DNA from 3 places in the Delftia sp. WSY_10 genome. Region 2 is predicted to be linked to each of the others. Evidence: predicted binding sites of a transcription regulator. Region 2 holds the regulator's gene; each other region holds the start of a gene.
The links. The regulator FNR, encoded in region 2, switches genes on or off when oxygen is low (the NO sensors DNR and NnrR bind a similar motif). The targets are predictions, from matches to a motif close to TTGATNNNNATCAA.
Positions count from the first base shown of each region.

Region 1: adhP (alcohol dehydrogenase AdhP) is a predicted target of FNR. The motif match lies at 2,507-2,520, and genes of this name have one in related genera.
Region 3: dsrO (sulfate reduction electron transfer complex DsrMKJOP subunit DsrO) is a predicted target of FNR. The motif match lies at 2,653-2,666, and genes of this name have one in related genera.

Region 1 covers NZ_JBICKY010000015.1:245,744-250,524, reverse strand. The annotation lists gene ACF8ML_RS07515 (Zn-dependent hydrolase) at 1-20, shown strand, start outside; tRNA gene ACF8ML_RS07510 (tRNA-Val) at 91-167, shown strand; gene phaR (polyhydroxyalkanoate synthesis repressor PhaR) at 413-952, shown strand; gene rimO (30S ribosomal protein S12 methylthiotransferase RimO) at 1,045-2,433, shown strand; gene adhP (alcohol dehydrogenase AdhP) at 2,583-3,611, shown strand; gene ACF8ML_RS07490 (MATE family efflux transporter) at 3,675-4,781, opposite strand, start outside.
Region 2 covers NZ_JBICKY010000015.1:347,329-352,109, reverse strand. The annotation lists gene ccoG (cytochrome c oxidase accessory protein CcoG) at 45-1,499, shown strand; gene ACF8ML_RS08015 (FixH family protein) at 1,557-1,871, shown strand; gene ACF8ML_RS08010 (hypothetical protein) at 2,053-2,340, shown strand; gene fnr (fumarate/nitrate reduction transcriptional regulator Fnr) at 2,422-3,141, opposite strand; gene hemN (oxygen-independent coproporphyrinogen III oxidase) at 3,303-4,685, shown strand; gene ACF8ML_RS07995 (sulfite exporter TauE/SafE family protein) at 4,691-4,781, shown strand, end outside.
Region 3 covers NZ_JBICKY010000035.1:224,557-229,337, forward strand. The annotation lists gene ACF8ML_RS16785 (TlpA family protein disulfide reductase) at 1-782, shown strand, start outside; gene dsbG (thiol:disulfide interchange protein DsbG) at 779-1,585, shown strand; gene ACF8ML_RS16795 (hypothetical protein) at 1,597-1,998, shown strand; gene ACF8ML_RS16800 (hypothetical protein) at 1,983-2,447, opposite strand; gene dsrO (sulfate reduction electron transfer complex DsrMKJOP subunit DsrO) at 2,782-3,627, shown strand; gene nrfD (NrfD/PsrC family molybdoenzyme membrane anchor subunit) at 3,644-4,687, shown strand; gene ACF8ML_RS16815 (tetrathionate reductase subunit A) at 4,766-4,781, shown strand, end outside.

The DNA.
Region 1 (4,781 bases), 100 kb from region 2:
GGGCCAGGGTGGCGGGTTGATCCAAAAATCTGCGCAACTTGCCCGGAAGCCCTGTTTTGCACTGCTATACTTGCGGCTTCAACAAACGACAGGCGCGTAGCTCAGCTGGTTAGAGCACCACCTTGACATGGTGGGGGTCGTTGGTTCGAGTCCAATCGCGCCTACCAAACAAAGCAGTCTCACCAGGGGCTGCAAAAAAGAAATCCCGCTTCAAGCGGGATTTTTTTTGCCCCAACGGTTGCATGGCGGCCATTTGCCGTGTCGCATGCGTTGATCCCCATCAGGGTTACTGCTGCGCCGGGTGCTGCAGGTGCTGCCTAGAATCTGTTGCAGTGCAATAGCCGATTGCCCGCACGAGCCGGTGCAAGCAGGCGCAAACAGGTACAGCAGGTACAAGAGGAGAAGCATTGCAATGCAAGAGACGACAACAGCCGCCGCCCCCAGCGCACAGCGCGTGATCAAGAAATACCCCAACCGCCGTCTCTACGACACCAACACGTCCTCCTACATCACGCTGACGGAAGTCAAGCAGCTCGTGATGGGCAACGAGCCCGTGGTGGTCAAGGACGCCAAGACGGGCGAAGACCTCACGCGCAGCATCCTGCTGCAGATCATTCTGGAAGAAGAGGCGGGCGGCGCCCCCATGTTCTCCGAGACCGTGCTGGCCAACATCATCCGTTTCTACGGCCACGCCATGCAGGGCTACATGGGCTCCTACCTGGAAAAGAACGTGCAGATGTTCACCGACTTCCAGAACAAGCTCGCCGAGCAGGCCCAGGGTACGTCGCCCGAGGCCTGGAGCCAGTTCATGCGCATGCAGCCGCCCGCCATGCAGAACATGATGAGCAGCTATATGGAGCAGTCGCAGAACATGTTCGCCCAGATGCAGGAGCAGATGCAAAAGCAGACCGAGCAGATGCTGGGCGCGCTCGGGATCAAGCGCAATAGCTGAGCTTGCAGGGATAAGTTCGGGGGCGGTTTACCAAGTTCGCGCAGAACTGGGACAATATCGCCCCTATGACCCCCACGAGCGACGCAACAACCATGACAACCCCTGCCGGCGCGGCCGCTCCGCGCGTGGGATTCGTCTCCCTCGGGTGCCCCAAGGCACTCACGGACTCCGAACTCATCCTTACCCAGCTCAGCGCCGAGGGCTACCAGACCTCCAAGACCTTCGAGGGCGCTGACCTGGTGATCGTCAACACCTGCGGCTTCATCGATGACGCCGTGCGCGAGAGCCTGGACACCATTGGCGAGGCGCTGGCCGAGAACGGCAAGGTCATCGTCACCGGCTGCCTGGGCGCCAAGGCGGGCAAGGACGGCGGCAACCTGATCCAGGAAGTGCATCCCAGCGTGCTGGCCGTGACCGGGCCGCACGCCACGCAGGAGGTGATGAATGCCGTCCACACCCATCTGCCCAAGCCGCACGATCCCTTCATCGACCTGGTGCCGGGCGCCTTTGGCGAGGCGGGCATCAAGCTCACGCCCAGGCACTACGCCTACCTGAAGATTTCCGAGGGCTGCAATCACCGCTGCACCTTCTGCATCATTCCCTCCATGCGCGGCGACCTGGTCTCGCGTCCCGTGGGCGATGTGCTCAAGGAGGCGCGTGCACTGTTCGAGGGCGGCGTCAAGGAGCTGCTGGTGATCAGCCAGGACACCTCGGCCTATGGCGTGGACGTGAAGTACCGCACGGGCTTCTGGGACGGCAAGCCGGTGAAGACACGCATGCTCGAACTGGTGCAGACGCTGGCCGAGATCGCCGAGCCCTATGGCGCCTGGGTGCGCCTGCACTATGTCTACCCGTACCCCAGCGTGGACGAGATCATTCCGTTCATGGCCACGGGCCGCGTGCTGCCCTATCTGGACGTGCCCTTCCAGCACAGCCATCCCGATGTCTTGAAGCGCATGAAGCGCCCCGCCAACGGTGAAAAGAACCTGGAGCGCCTGCAGCGCTGGCGCGAGATCTGCCCCGACCTGGTGATCCGCTCCACCTTCATCGCCGGCTTCCCCGGCGAGACGGAGCAGGAGTTCGAGCACCTGCTGCAGTTCCTGCGCGAGGCGCAGATCGACCGCGCGGGCTGCTTTGCCTACAGCCCGGTCGAAGGCGCTGCCGCCAACGAGATCCCCGGCATGCTGCCCCACGAAGTGCGTGAGGAGCGCCGCGCGCGTTTCATGGCCGTGGCCGAGGAGGTTTCCACGGCACGCCTGCAAAAGCGCGTCGGCCAGACCATGCAGGTGCTGGTAGACAAGTCCGTGGGCCTGGGCAAGAAGGGTGGCGTGGGCCGCAGCTATGCCGATGCCCCCGAGATCGACGGCCTGGTGCACCTGCTGCCGCCCGAGAAGGCCAGCAAGACCTACAAGGTGGGTGACTTCGTCAAGGCGCGCATCGTGGGCACGCAGGGCCACGACCTGGTGGGCCAGCCCGTGTAAGGCCTGCATTCGCATCCCTGAAAAGCGGGCAAGGTTTTCCTTGCCCGCTTTTTTTTCCTTGATGGTCCAAGGCCTGATTTTGATCAAGGCGTTCAGGTCGCTTCGCTGAAATGCTGTACCTACTTTGACGCAAAGAAAGGATGGCGCGAATGAACAGGACCATGAAGGCCGCCGTGGTGCGGGAGTTTGGCAAGCCGCTCACCATCGAGGAAGTCCCGGTGCCCAGGCCCGATCCCGGCCATGTGCTGGTGAAGATCGAGGCCTGCGGCGTCTGCCATACCGATTTGCACGCGGCGCAGGGCGACTGGCCCGTCAAGCCCAATCCGCCCTTCATTCCCGGCCACGAAGGCGTGGGCTACGTGGCCGCCGTGGGCGCGGGCGTCACCCACGTGAAGGAGGGCGACCGCGTGGGCATCCCGTGGCTGTACACGGCCTGCGGCCATTGCGAGCATTGCCTGGGTGGCTGGGAGACGCTGTGCGAGCAGCAAAAGAACACCGGCTACTCCGTCAACGGCGGCTTTGCGCAGTACGCGCTGGCCGATGCCAATTTCGTGGGCCTGCTGCCCGGCAGCGTGGACCTGATCGAGATCGCTCCCGTGCTGTGCGCGGGCGTCACGGTCTACAAGGGCCTGAAGGTCACCGACACCAGGCCCGGCAACTGGGTGGTGATCTCGGGCATCGGCGGCCTGGGCCACATGGCCGTGCAGTATGCCAAGGCCATGGGCCTGAACGTGGCGGCGGTGGACGTGGATGACGACAAGCTGGCGCTGGCCAGGCGCCTGGGCGCACAGGTCACGGTCAATGCCATGACCACGGACCCTGCGGCCTACCTGAAAAAAGAGATTGGCGGCGCACACGGCGCCCTGGTGACGGCGGTCTCGCCCAAGGCCTTCGAGCAGGCGCTGGGCATGGTGCGGCGCGGCGGCACGGTATCGCTCAACGGCCTACCGCCCGGCAGCTTCCCGCTGCCCATCTTCAACATGGTGCTCAGCGGCGTGACGGTGCGTGGCTCCATCGTGGGCACGCGGCTGGACCTGCAGGAGTCGCTGGATTTCGCGGCCATGGGCAAGGTCAAGGCCACCGTGTCCACCGACCGGCTGGAGAACATCAACGACATCTTCGCGCGCATGCATGAAGGCAAGATCGAAGGGCGCGTGGTGCTGGACCTGAACGCCTGACGCTTTGCCCACCCCCAAAAAAACAGGCTTCCCTCGGGAAGCCTGTTTTGCATGGCGCACGCCTTACACCATGCGGCGGATCGGGCGCTTCTTCCACACCAGCTTGTAGTAGGCGGTCTGCAGGCACAGCGTCAGGGTGTAGGACAGCGGAAAGGCCATCCAGATTCCCATCAGCCCGAAGCTGCGGCTCAGCCACCATGCCATGGGCAGCTCCAGCACGGCGAGCACCGTGATGGTGATGGCCGTGGGAATGACCACATCGCCGCTGGCACGCATGATGGACGACAGGGCAATGAAGCAGCCCAGCAGCAGGCCGCTCCACAGCACGATGTACAGCAGCTCGATGGCCAGCACCAGCACCTGCTCGTCGGTGATGAACATGCCCAGCAGCGGCCGCGCGAACAGGCTGCCGATCAGGGCCAGGGCGGCACCCAGCACCAGGTTCATGCGGATGGCCGTGGCCGTGATGGCGCCCAGGCGCTCGCTGCGGCCAGCGCCGATGGCCTGGGCGCCGAGGATGGAGGCCGTGATGGCCACCGAAATGACCGGGAACTGCGCAAACGAGTTGATCTGGTTGACCGCACCGTAGGCTGCCGTGGCGCTGGAGCCGAAGCCGTTGACCAGCGACACGACGACCAGCCCGGCCATGGACGAGGCGATCATCTGCACGCCCGTGGGTATGCCCACGCGCAGGATGCTCTTGAGCAGGGTCCGGTCAATGCGCATGGCCTTCCACAGCGCGGCATTGGGCGCCAGCGGGCTGGCTATGCGGCGCAGCCGCCAGCCCAGCCAGGCCAGGGCCAGGGTGAAGCCCAGGATCATGGACACGCCCGCGCTGGCCACGCCCAGGCGCGGCAGGCCGCCCCAGCCCGCAATCAGCGCCGGCGTGCAGACCAGGCCCGTGCCGGTGGAGATCAGCAGGGCCAGCATGGGCGAGACCGTGTCGCCCACGCCGCGCAGCAGCGAGGTGGCCAGCAGGAACACGAACAGCCCCGGCATGCCCAGCAGCACGATGCGCGAATACAGCGTGGCCTGCTCCATGATGTCGGGCGGCGTGCCCAGCAGACGCATCAGCGGCTCGGTGAACAGTCCGCCGAACAGGGCCACGACGGCGCCGAACAGCAGCCCTATGCACATGGCCGTGCCTGCGATGGCGCGCAGCTTGTCGTG
Region 2 (4,781 bases):
GCCTTTTGAGTTTTCAGATATTCCAAAAAACCAAGGAACCCACCATGAAGCCCGAGAACGGGGATGATGCCGGGAAGCCTCCCCGCAAAGTCATTCCGATCACGCCTGCCGACCCGGACCCGGGCCAGCTGGTGTCGATGTTCGAGTCCGAGAAGAAGGTCTACCCGCGCTCCATCAGCGGTGTCTTCGCACGCTGGCGATGGGCTCTGGTATTTCTCACCCAACTGGTTTTCTATGGCCTGCCCTGGCTGGAATGGGGGCAGCGCCAGATGGTGCTGTTCGACCTGGGTGCGCGGCGCTTTTACCTGTTCGGGCTGGTGCTGTACCCGCAGGATTTCATCTACCTGGCGGGCCTGCTGATCATTTCGGCGCTGGCGCTGTTCCTGTTCACGGCCGTGGCCGGTCGCCTGTGGTGCGGCTTTTCCTGCCCGCAGACGGTCTACACCGAAATCTTCATGTGGGTGGAGCGCAAGGTCGAGGGCGACCGCAGTGCGCGCATGCGCCTGGACAAGAACGGCTGGACCTTTGAAAAGCTCTGGAAGAAGTCGCTCAAGCAGTTGCTGTGGATTGCCATTGCCCTGTGGACCGGCTTCACCTTCGTGGGCTACTTCGTGCCCATCCGCGAGCTGGGCGGCGAGCTGCTGGCGCTGCAGGGCAGCTGGCAGGTCTTCTGGGTGCTGTTCTACGGCTTCGCCACCTATGGCAACGCCGGCTACATGCGCGAGCAGGTCTGCAAGTACATGTGCCCCTATGCGCGCTTTCAGAGCGCCATGTTCGACCGCGACACCATGATCGTCAGCTACGACACGGGCCGGGGCGAGCCGCGCGCGCCGCGCACCAAGAAGGTGGACTACAAGGCCCAGGGCCTGGGCGACTGCATCGACTGCAAGATGTGCGTGCAGGTCTGCCCCGTGGGCATCGACATCCGCAACGGCCTGCAGTACGAATGCATAGGCTGCGGTCTGTGCATAGACGCCTGCAATTCCATCATGGACAAGATGGAGTATCCGCGCGGCCTCATCCGGCTGACCACGCAGAACGCCATGGCCGGCATGTGGCGGCGGGCCCAGGTGCTGCGCCGCATCTTCCGTCCGCGCGTACTGGTCTACTCGGCCGTGCTGATCGGCCTGAGCATGGCCATGATCGTGAGCCTGGCGCTGCGCCAGTCGGTCAAGGTCGACGTGATACGCGACCGGGCGTCGCTGTCGCGCATCGTCGCGGGCGGCAAGCTGGAAAATGTCTACCGCCTGCAGATCATGAATGCCACCGAGCAGGCCCAGCGCTACCGCATCAGCGCCCATGGCCTCGACGGGCTGGAGTTGGCGTCCGAGCAGGAGGTCGAGGTCGGCCCTGCCGAGACGCGCGGCATTGCGGCGCGGCTGCAGATTCCCTACGGTTCCGCCGAGCCGGGCTCGCACACCGTATTCTTCGATATCGATGCCGTGCATTCAGGCGCGGGACGCGCGTCCGAAAAGGCCGTCTTCCTGGTGCCCCGGTGATATGTCTGGCCGGCGCCGCCCAGGCTGCGCCGGCTGTTTGAAAGAAAGAGGTTATCCATGTCTTCCAGTCCCGCAGTCTCCGCGCCCGCCACGGCCCCTTCGCATCCGGACGCCGGCAAGCCCTGGTGGAAGTTCGCCCATGTCTGGCTCGTGGTGGCCGGCCCGGCCGCCGTCGTGGTGGCCGGCGTGGTCACGGCCGTCATTGCGATCAATGGCGCCGATCCCGTGATCGATCCTGACTATTACCGCAATGGCATCACCATCAACGAGCGTGCCGATGGCGTGCGCGAAGTGCCCAAGAGCCTGGCGCCCGCGGTCACCGGCCGCAACCACGCGGCCACGCCCGCGCAGGACCATCCCACGGACCGCTGAACGCAGGAAAATGCCGTGCACAAGGCCGCAGTCACGGCCTTTTTGCATGGTGGATGGCATCTCCAGCATGCGCGAGGGCCAAGGGTTTCCTACAGGCAGTGCAGGGTGCGCAGGGCTTGGCACGGTGCGAGGGCGGCGCGCACAATGAAAGCCACCCCTCGACAGCTCAAGGAGATCGCTGATGTTGGCCCAACGCTGGATGTGGATTGCCTGGCCGGCCTTTCTGGCCGCCGCCGTGATGGAGATGCTGGTATTCGCCTTCGTGGACCCGCTGGAGCTGCACTGGCTCGGCGACCTGGGCTGGTCGCGGCAGGGAATCTACACGCTGGCCTTCTTCGCCTTCTGGGGCGTGACCATGCTGTCCAGCCTCATGACCACCATGCTGGGACGCTCCACGCACGATCTCAACGACGGCGTGGTCTCCGAGCCGGACCCAAATCTGGCCATGCAGGGCCTGGGGCGCGATTGAACCTGCGTGCACTGCAATGGCAATGAACAAGGCCCGCGATCGCGGGCCCTGTTCATTGCCGGGGGGCGGGGCCTTGCGGCCTCACTGGCACTGCTGGCTGTTGACGATGCGCTTGAGCGCGTCCGTGTCCAGGATGCGCAGATGGCGCTGGCGCACCTCGATGATGTTTTCCTCGGCAAACTTCGAGAAGGTGCGGCTCACCGTCTCCAGCTTCAGGCCCAGGTAGCTGCCGATTTCCTCGCGTGTCATGCGCAGCACCAGTTCCGACTTGGAAAAGCCCCGGGCGTGAAGGCGCTGTACCAGGTTGAGCACGAAGGCGGCCAGCCGCTCCTCGGCACGCATGCTGCCCAGCAGCAGCATCACGCCATGCTCGCGCACGATCTCGCGGCTCATGACCTTGTGCACATGGTTTTGCAGGGCCGTGACCTCGCGCGACAGGTCCTCCAGCTTGTCGAAGGGCATGACGCAGACCTCGGCGTCTTCCAGCGCGACCGCATCGCAGGTGTGGTGGTCGTTGACGATGCCATCCAGGCCGATGATCTCGCCGGCCATCTGAAAGCCCGTGACCTGGTCGCGCCCGTCCTCGGTGGCCACGCAGGTCTTGAAGAAGCCCGTGCGGATGGCGTACAGCGAGGTGAAGGACTCACCGTTGCGAAACAGCAGGCCGCCGCGCTTGACCTTGCGGCGCGTGGCCACGATGTCGTCGATGCGCTGCATCTGCTCGGCATCCAGGCCCATGGGCATGCACAGCTCGCGCAGGTTGCAATTGGAACAGGATGCTTTGATGGTCTGAAGGTTCATGGAGTAAACATCAGCGGCGCAGCAGTGCGCCGGCGGTGACCTCGTGGATGGCGATGAGTTGGATCAAATTGTCGCAGCACTGCCGCGAACAACTCTTGATATGAGTCAAGGACGCGACCAATGGGCTGCGGCACAGTGGACGACATTAGAGGAAAAAACCCATGACCGCTGTCACCCCAGAGCTGCTGCGTCGCTTCGACGTACCGGGGCCCCGATACACCTCGTTCCCCACGGCCGATCGTTTCGTGGAGGCTTTCGGTGCTGAAGACTATATCCTGGCACTTGAGCACCGCAAATCGAGTACCGCAGCGCGGGCCATGCCTTTGTCGCTGTATGTGCATGTGCCGTTCTGCGAGTCGCTGTGCTACTACTGCGCCTGCAACAAGATCGTGACGCGCCACCACGATCGCGCTGCCGTCTACCTGGACTACCTGGCGCGCGAGATGGCCTTGCACACGGCCCATTGCGGCAAGGGCCAGGCCGTCAGCCAGCTGCACCTGGGCGGCGGCACGCCCACCTTCTTCTCGGACGATGAGCTGCGCACGCTGATGGCCCTGCTGCGCGAGCATTTCAAGCTGGAGCCGGGCGGCGAATACTCCATCGAGGTCGATCCGCGCACCGTCAGCGTCGAACGCCTGGCCGTGCTCAAGGAGCTGGGCTTCAACCGCCTGAGCTTCGGCGTGCAGGACTTCGACGAACAGGTGCAGATCGCCGTGCACCGCGTGCAGCCGGCCGAGCAGGTGTTCGCGCTGGTGGCGGCCGCACGGCAGCTGGGCTTTGCCTCCATCAACGTGGACCTGATCTACGGCCTGCCCAAGCAGACGCCCGAGTCCTTCGAGCGCACGCTGGCCCAGGTCAATGCGCTGCGGCCCGACCGCATCGCGCTCTATGCCTATGCCCACCTGCCCGAGCGCTTCAAGCCGCAGCGGCGCATCGCGGCCGGGGACCTGCCCCAGGGCGCCGACAAGCTGGCCATGCTCTCGCGCTCCATCGCGGCCTTCATGGACGGCGGCTATGTCTACGTGGGCATGGACCACTTCGCCTTGCCCGAGGACGCGCTGGCCGTGGCCAAGCGCCAGGGCCGGCTGCATCGCAACTTCCAGGGCTACAGCACCCAGCCCGACTGCGACCTGATTGCGCTGGGCGTGTCGGCCATCGGCAAGGTGGGGGCCAGCTACAGCCAGAACGCCAAGACGCTGGAGGAGTACTACGACGCCATCGACGCCGGCCACCTGCCCGTGGTGCGCGGCCTGGCACTGTCGCGCGATGATCTGGTGCGGCGCGCCGTCATCATGGCCATCATGTGCCAGGGCGCCGTGCTGTTCGAGCCCATGGAGCAGGCCTGGCTGCTGGGCTTTCGCGAGTACTTCGCCCCCGAGCTGGCGGCGCTTCAGGACCTGCAGGCCAAGGGGCTGGTGCAGATCAGCGACGAGGGATTCCAGGTCACGCCCATGGGCTGGTACTTCGTGCGTGGCGTGGCCATGCTGTTTGACCGATATCTGCAGGCCGACAAGAACCGGGCGCGGTTTTCGAGGATCATCTAGGCCCCATGCTGTTGTCGCTGCTCTGGACCGCTTTGATCATGGGGCTCGTCGGCGGGCCCCATTGCCTTGCCATGTGCGCCGCGCCCTGCGGCGTGG
Region 3 (4,781 bases), on a different contig from region 2:
CGCAGTGGCTGGCGCGCAGGAATGAAAGGCGCACGGGCCAGGCCGTGGATGCGCTGCTGTGGCAAAGCACCCTGGCCGGCCTGCTGGCGGCGCGCCTGGCCTATGTCGCGCAGTGGTGGACCGAGGTCGCGCCTGCCCCCTGGGATTGGAGCGGGATGCCGGCCTTCGCAGGCCGCATCATCGATATCCGCGACGGGGGATGGAACCTGTGGGCCGGCCTGCTGGCCGCGCTGCTGTACATGCTGTGGCGCAGCCGCCGCTCCCCGGTGCTGCGCCGCGCCACAGGGCTGGCGCTGGGCGCGGGGGCGGCCCTGCTGGTGCTGGGCAGCCTGCTGCAGGCGCTGCCGTCCGCAGATGCACCGGCCCTGCCGGCCTTCACCCTGGTCAACGGGCAGGCGCAGCCGGTCTCGCTGCAGCAGTTGCAGCAGGCCGATGGCAAGCCCATGGTGATCAACCTCTGGGCCACCTGGTGCCCGCCCTGCCGGCGCGAGATGCCGGTGCTGGCCCAGGCCCAGCAGCAGCGGCCCGATGTGCGTTTCATCTGGATCAACCAGGGCGAGACGGCAGAGGCCGTGATGGGCTATTTGCGGCGCGAGCAGGCGACGGCCCCGCTGCCGCTGGCCCAGGTGCTGTTCGACCCGCAGCAGCAGGCCGGCCGGCACTGGCGCCAGCGGGGCCTGCCTTCCACCTATTTCTATGGCGCCGACGGCCGGCTGTGCGGCATGCGCATGGGCGAGCTGTCGCGCGCCAGCCTGGCCCAGCATCTGAAGGAATGTTCATGAGCGCTTCCCCCCTGTTCCCCCTGCCTGCACTGGCAGGAGCCCTGGCCCTATCGGTAGCCTTGGCCCTGCCGGCTGCGGCGTCCGAGCTGCCATCGGAGGATTTCCTGGCCCAGCAGGGACTGACCCTGGTGGGACCGCTGCCGGCCGTGGGCGGACTCAAGGCCTGGGCCGCCTACCGCGACCGCCAGCCCGTGCCCATCTACCGCATGCCTGACGGCAAGCACTGGGTGCTGGGCACGGTGATCGACGCCCAGGGCCGCGACGTGAACGCCCAGGCCCTGCAGGCCGCCGTGCAAAAGCCCATGGGCGAGCAACTGTGGAGCGATGTGCAGCGCGCCCAGTCCATACCGGATGGCCGCGCCGACGCGCCGCGCACGGTCTATGTGTTCACCGACCCCAACTGCCCCTATTGCAACCAGCTGTGGAACGATGCCCGGCCCTGGGTGGAGAGCGGCCAGGTGCAGTTGCGCCACATTCTGGTGGGCATCCTCAAGCCCAGCAGCGAGGGCAAGGCCGCCGCCATGCTGACCGCGCGCCAGCCAGAGCAGGCCCTGGCCGAGCACGCACGTGCCTATGCCAAGGCCGGCCGCGCCAGCGCAGAAGGCGCGGGCGCCACGCCGCTGGCCCCGGTGCCGCAGGCCACGCGGCAGGTGCTGGCCAGCCATGCCTCGCTGATGTCCACCTGGGGCCTGCGTGCCACGCCGGCCCTGGTCTGGAAGGATGACAAGGGGCTGGTGCAGGTACGCACCGGCCTGCCACCGGGCCTGCTGGAAGAGGTCATGGGGCCGCGTGGCAGGAAATGATGAGGACGACCATGAGCACAAGCCGTTGTCCCGCCGATTCCACCGCCTCCAGCGACTGGAGCGACCTGTTCCCTACCCGGCCGGATGCGCCGCCGCTGCGCATCGTGCTGCATGCGCCCACGCCCGGCGCCCTGGCCCGTGCACGCAGCAATCTGGCCAACCTGCGCCAGGACCGTCCCGGTGCCGAAGTCCGCATCGTCATCAACGGCCCGGCCGTCGAGGCACTGCTGGATGCCGCGCCGGGCACGCCGCAGCATCTGGATGCAGAGGCCCTGGCCCATGCGCTGGTCTGCCCGAACACGCTCAGGAAGCTGGGCCGCGAGGCGCCTGCCGGCATGCGCGTGCTGCCGCAGGGCGGCATCGAGTCACTGGCCCTGCTGCAGCAGTCGGCCTGGTGCTACGTGCGCTGCTGAGCGGCCTGCGCCAGCGAGGCCAGGCAGCGCGCCTGCCATTGGTATTCAGGCTCGAAGGACTCGCGGTCCGTGACGGCGCCGTGGCCGCCCTCGCCATAGACCATGGCATAGGCCGCATAGTCGGCCGCCTGCAGCGCCCGGCCCGCCAGCCCATGGGCCGTGGCATAGGTGGCGGACACGGCGGCATGGCCGCAGCCGTCGAGGGAGCGTGATCCCTGGTGGTGGTTGGCCAGGCTGGCGGCCTCGCGGGCCAGGCGGTCCAGCTCCTGCCGGTCGATCTGGCCGTCCAGGTAGCGGCGAAGGCCTTGTGCGCAGCGGATGACGTCCGGGTCTTCCAGCAGGTGCGCGATGCGGTCCACGCAGGCCTGTGTGAATTGCAGCCTCAGGTGCTCGCCGGCTTCGGCGGCAAGGTCCAGTTCCGAAGCAAGGCTGTTCAGGGCATGGTTCATGGAGAACTCCTTGGCAGTGGCGACACAAGCAGCGTAGACCGGGGCCGCGCACGGAAACAAGAGGGTGATTTCCGATACGCGCCCCGCATTCCCGAGGAATGCAGTCACCCTGTTAACCCCGTCTTAATCCCTGCGCCACACGCTATGGAGTGCCTTGGGCGCCTGTCCATGGCAGGCAGTTGGTGGCGCTTTGCAAGCCCATTGCTTGACTCATATCAAGCCGCCAAGGCCCTGAATTTCATATATTAAATTCAATATAAAAAGCATATTTTTAATGCTTTATTGAGTTTGAGCGACCACCCTCCCGTGGCCGCAGGACGATGAAAGACAGGCCATGCCAAAAACATCCCGCGCCGGCAGCGGCTGCAACGACTGCAGCTGCAAGCCCTCCACCCAGGACATCCCCGCCCCTACCCTCTCCCATGCGCAGCCCGCCGCCGGCAAGCGCGGCTTCCTGCAGGACCTGCTGGCCGCTGCCATGGCGGCCGTGGCCCTGCCCGTGGCGGCGGCCGCGCCCGGCACCCCGGGTTTCCAGCCGCCGCGCCGTCCCGGCGAGGCCGGCAGGCGCTACGGCATGCTGGTGGACCTGCGCCGCTGCATAGGCTGCCAGGCCTGCACGGTGAGCTGCTCCATGGAGAACCTGCCGCCGCTGGGCCAGTTCCGCACCACGGTGCTGCAGTACGAGGTGCAGCACGCGGGCAACGAGGACCTGCCGCCGGCCATGCTCAACCTGCCGCGCCTGTGCAACCACTGCGACAACCCGCCCTGCGTGCCGGTCTGCCCGGTGCAGGCCACCTTCCAGCGCAGCGACGGCATCGTGCTGGTGGACAACGAGCGCTGCGTGGGCTGCGGCTACTGCGTGCAGGCCTGCCCCTATGACGCGCGCTTCATCAACCACGAGACGCAGACCGCCGACAAGTGCACCTTCTGCGAGCACCGCCTGGAAGCCGGCCTGCTGCCGGCCTGCGTGGAAAGCTGCGTGGGCGGCGCCCGCGTGATCGGCGACCTCAACGACGAGGGCAGCGAGATCCGCCAGCGCATGCGCGAGCACGCCAAGGACCTCAAGGTGCTCAAGCCCGCCATGGGCACGGACCCGCATGTGTACTACCTGGGATTGCCCGACGCCTTCGTCGACGGCGTGGACGGGCAGGCCAGCGTGCGGCTGGTCACTTCCCACTGAACGCAAGGAGCACCCCATGCACATCGTCGAACTCCTGACCCCCGCCTACGAATCGGCCTGGCTGCCCTGGGCCGTGCAGTACTTCTTCCTGGCCGGCATTGCCACGGGCGCCGCCCTGCTGGCCGCCGCCTGCGCCTGGGCGCCGCGCGCCAGCGCCATGGCGCGCCTGCTGCCGGCCGCCGTGCTGGTGCTGGCCGTCAGCGCCATCGCCGCGCCCGTGTCGCTGCTGGCCGACCTGCACCAGCCTGCGCGCTTCTGGCATTTCTATGCGCACTTCACGCCGTGGTCGTGGATGTCGGTGGGCGCCCTGCTGCTGCCGGCCTTCGTGGGACTGGCGCTGGCCTTCGTGCTGGCCTGGTGGCTGGGCCGGCCGCGGTGGCTGCGCTGGCTGGCGCCGCTGCTGGCCGTGTCGGCGCTGACCATCACCGCCTATACCGGCGCCGAGCTGATGGCCGTGCGCTCGCGCCCGCTTTGGAACACGCTGTGGGTGCCGCTGAACCTGGCGCTCACGGGCTGGCTGGCCACGGTGGGCTGCATGTTGGTGACGGCGCGCTTTCTGCCCGCCCGCCACCGCCCCGATGCCGGCGCCCTGCAGGCCCTGCGCATGCTGGGCCTGGCGCTGGCGCTGTGCCTGCTGGTCATGGTGGCGGTCTGGGCCGTTGCCGGCTGGCTGGGCCAGGGCCGCTCCTTCCAGGCGGCGCTGCAGCTGTGGCAGCAGTTTCCGGTCTGGCGCCTGAGCATGCTGGGCTCGGCCGTGGCCGGTGCCGCCCTGCTGTGGGCCCTGGTCCGGGGTGGGCAGCGCATGGCCTGCCCGCGCTACACGCTGGCCCTGGGGCTGGGCCTGGCCGCCGCGGCCTGGGCCTTCCGCTGGGCGCTGTTCATGGGCGTGCAAGGCGTGCCCAAGTACGGCGCGGGCCTGTACATCTACCACATGCCGCTGGGCGGCGACGGCCTGCTGGGCATGCTGGGCGTGGCCGGCCTGTGCATTGCACTGGTGACGCTGGCCACCTGGGCGCTGGAGCTGTTTCCCGCGCGCTCGGCCGCGGCCCGCGCCCTCTGACACCGCCGCCCTGACGACCCCTCACCCATTCACGGAGCGCGGCCCGCCACCGGCCAGCCGCGCCACAGAAAGCCTTTCATGACCGACAAGAAGA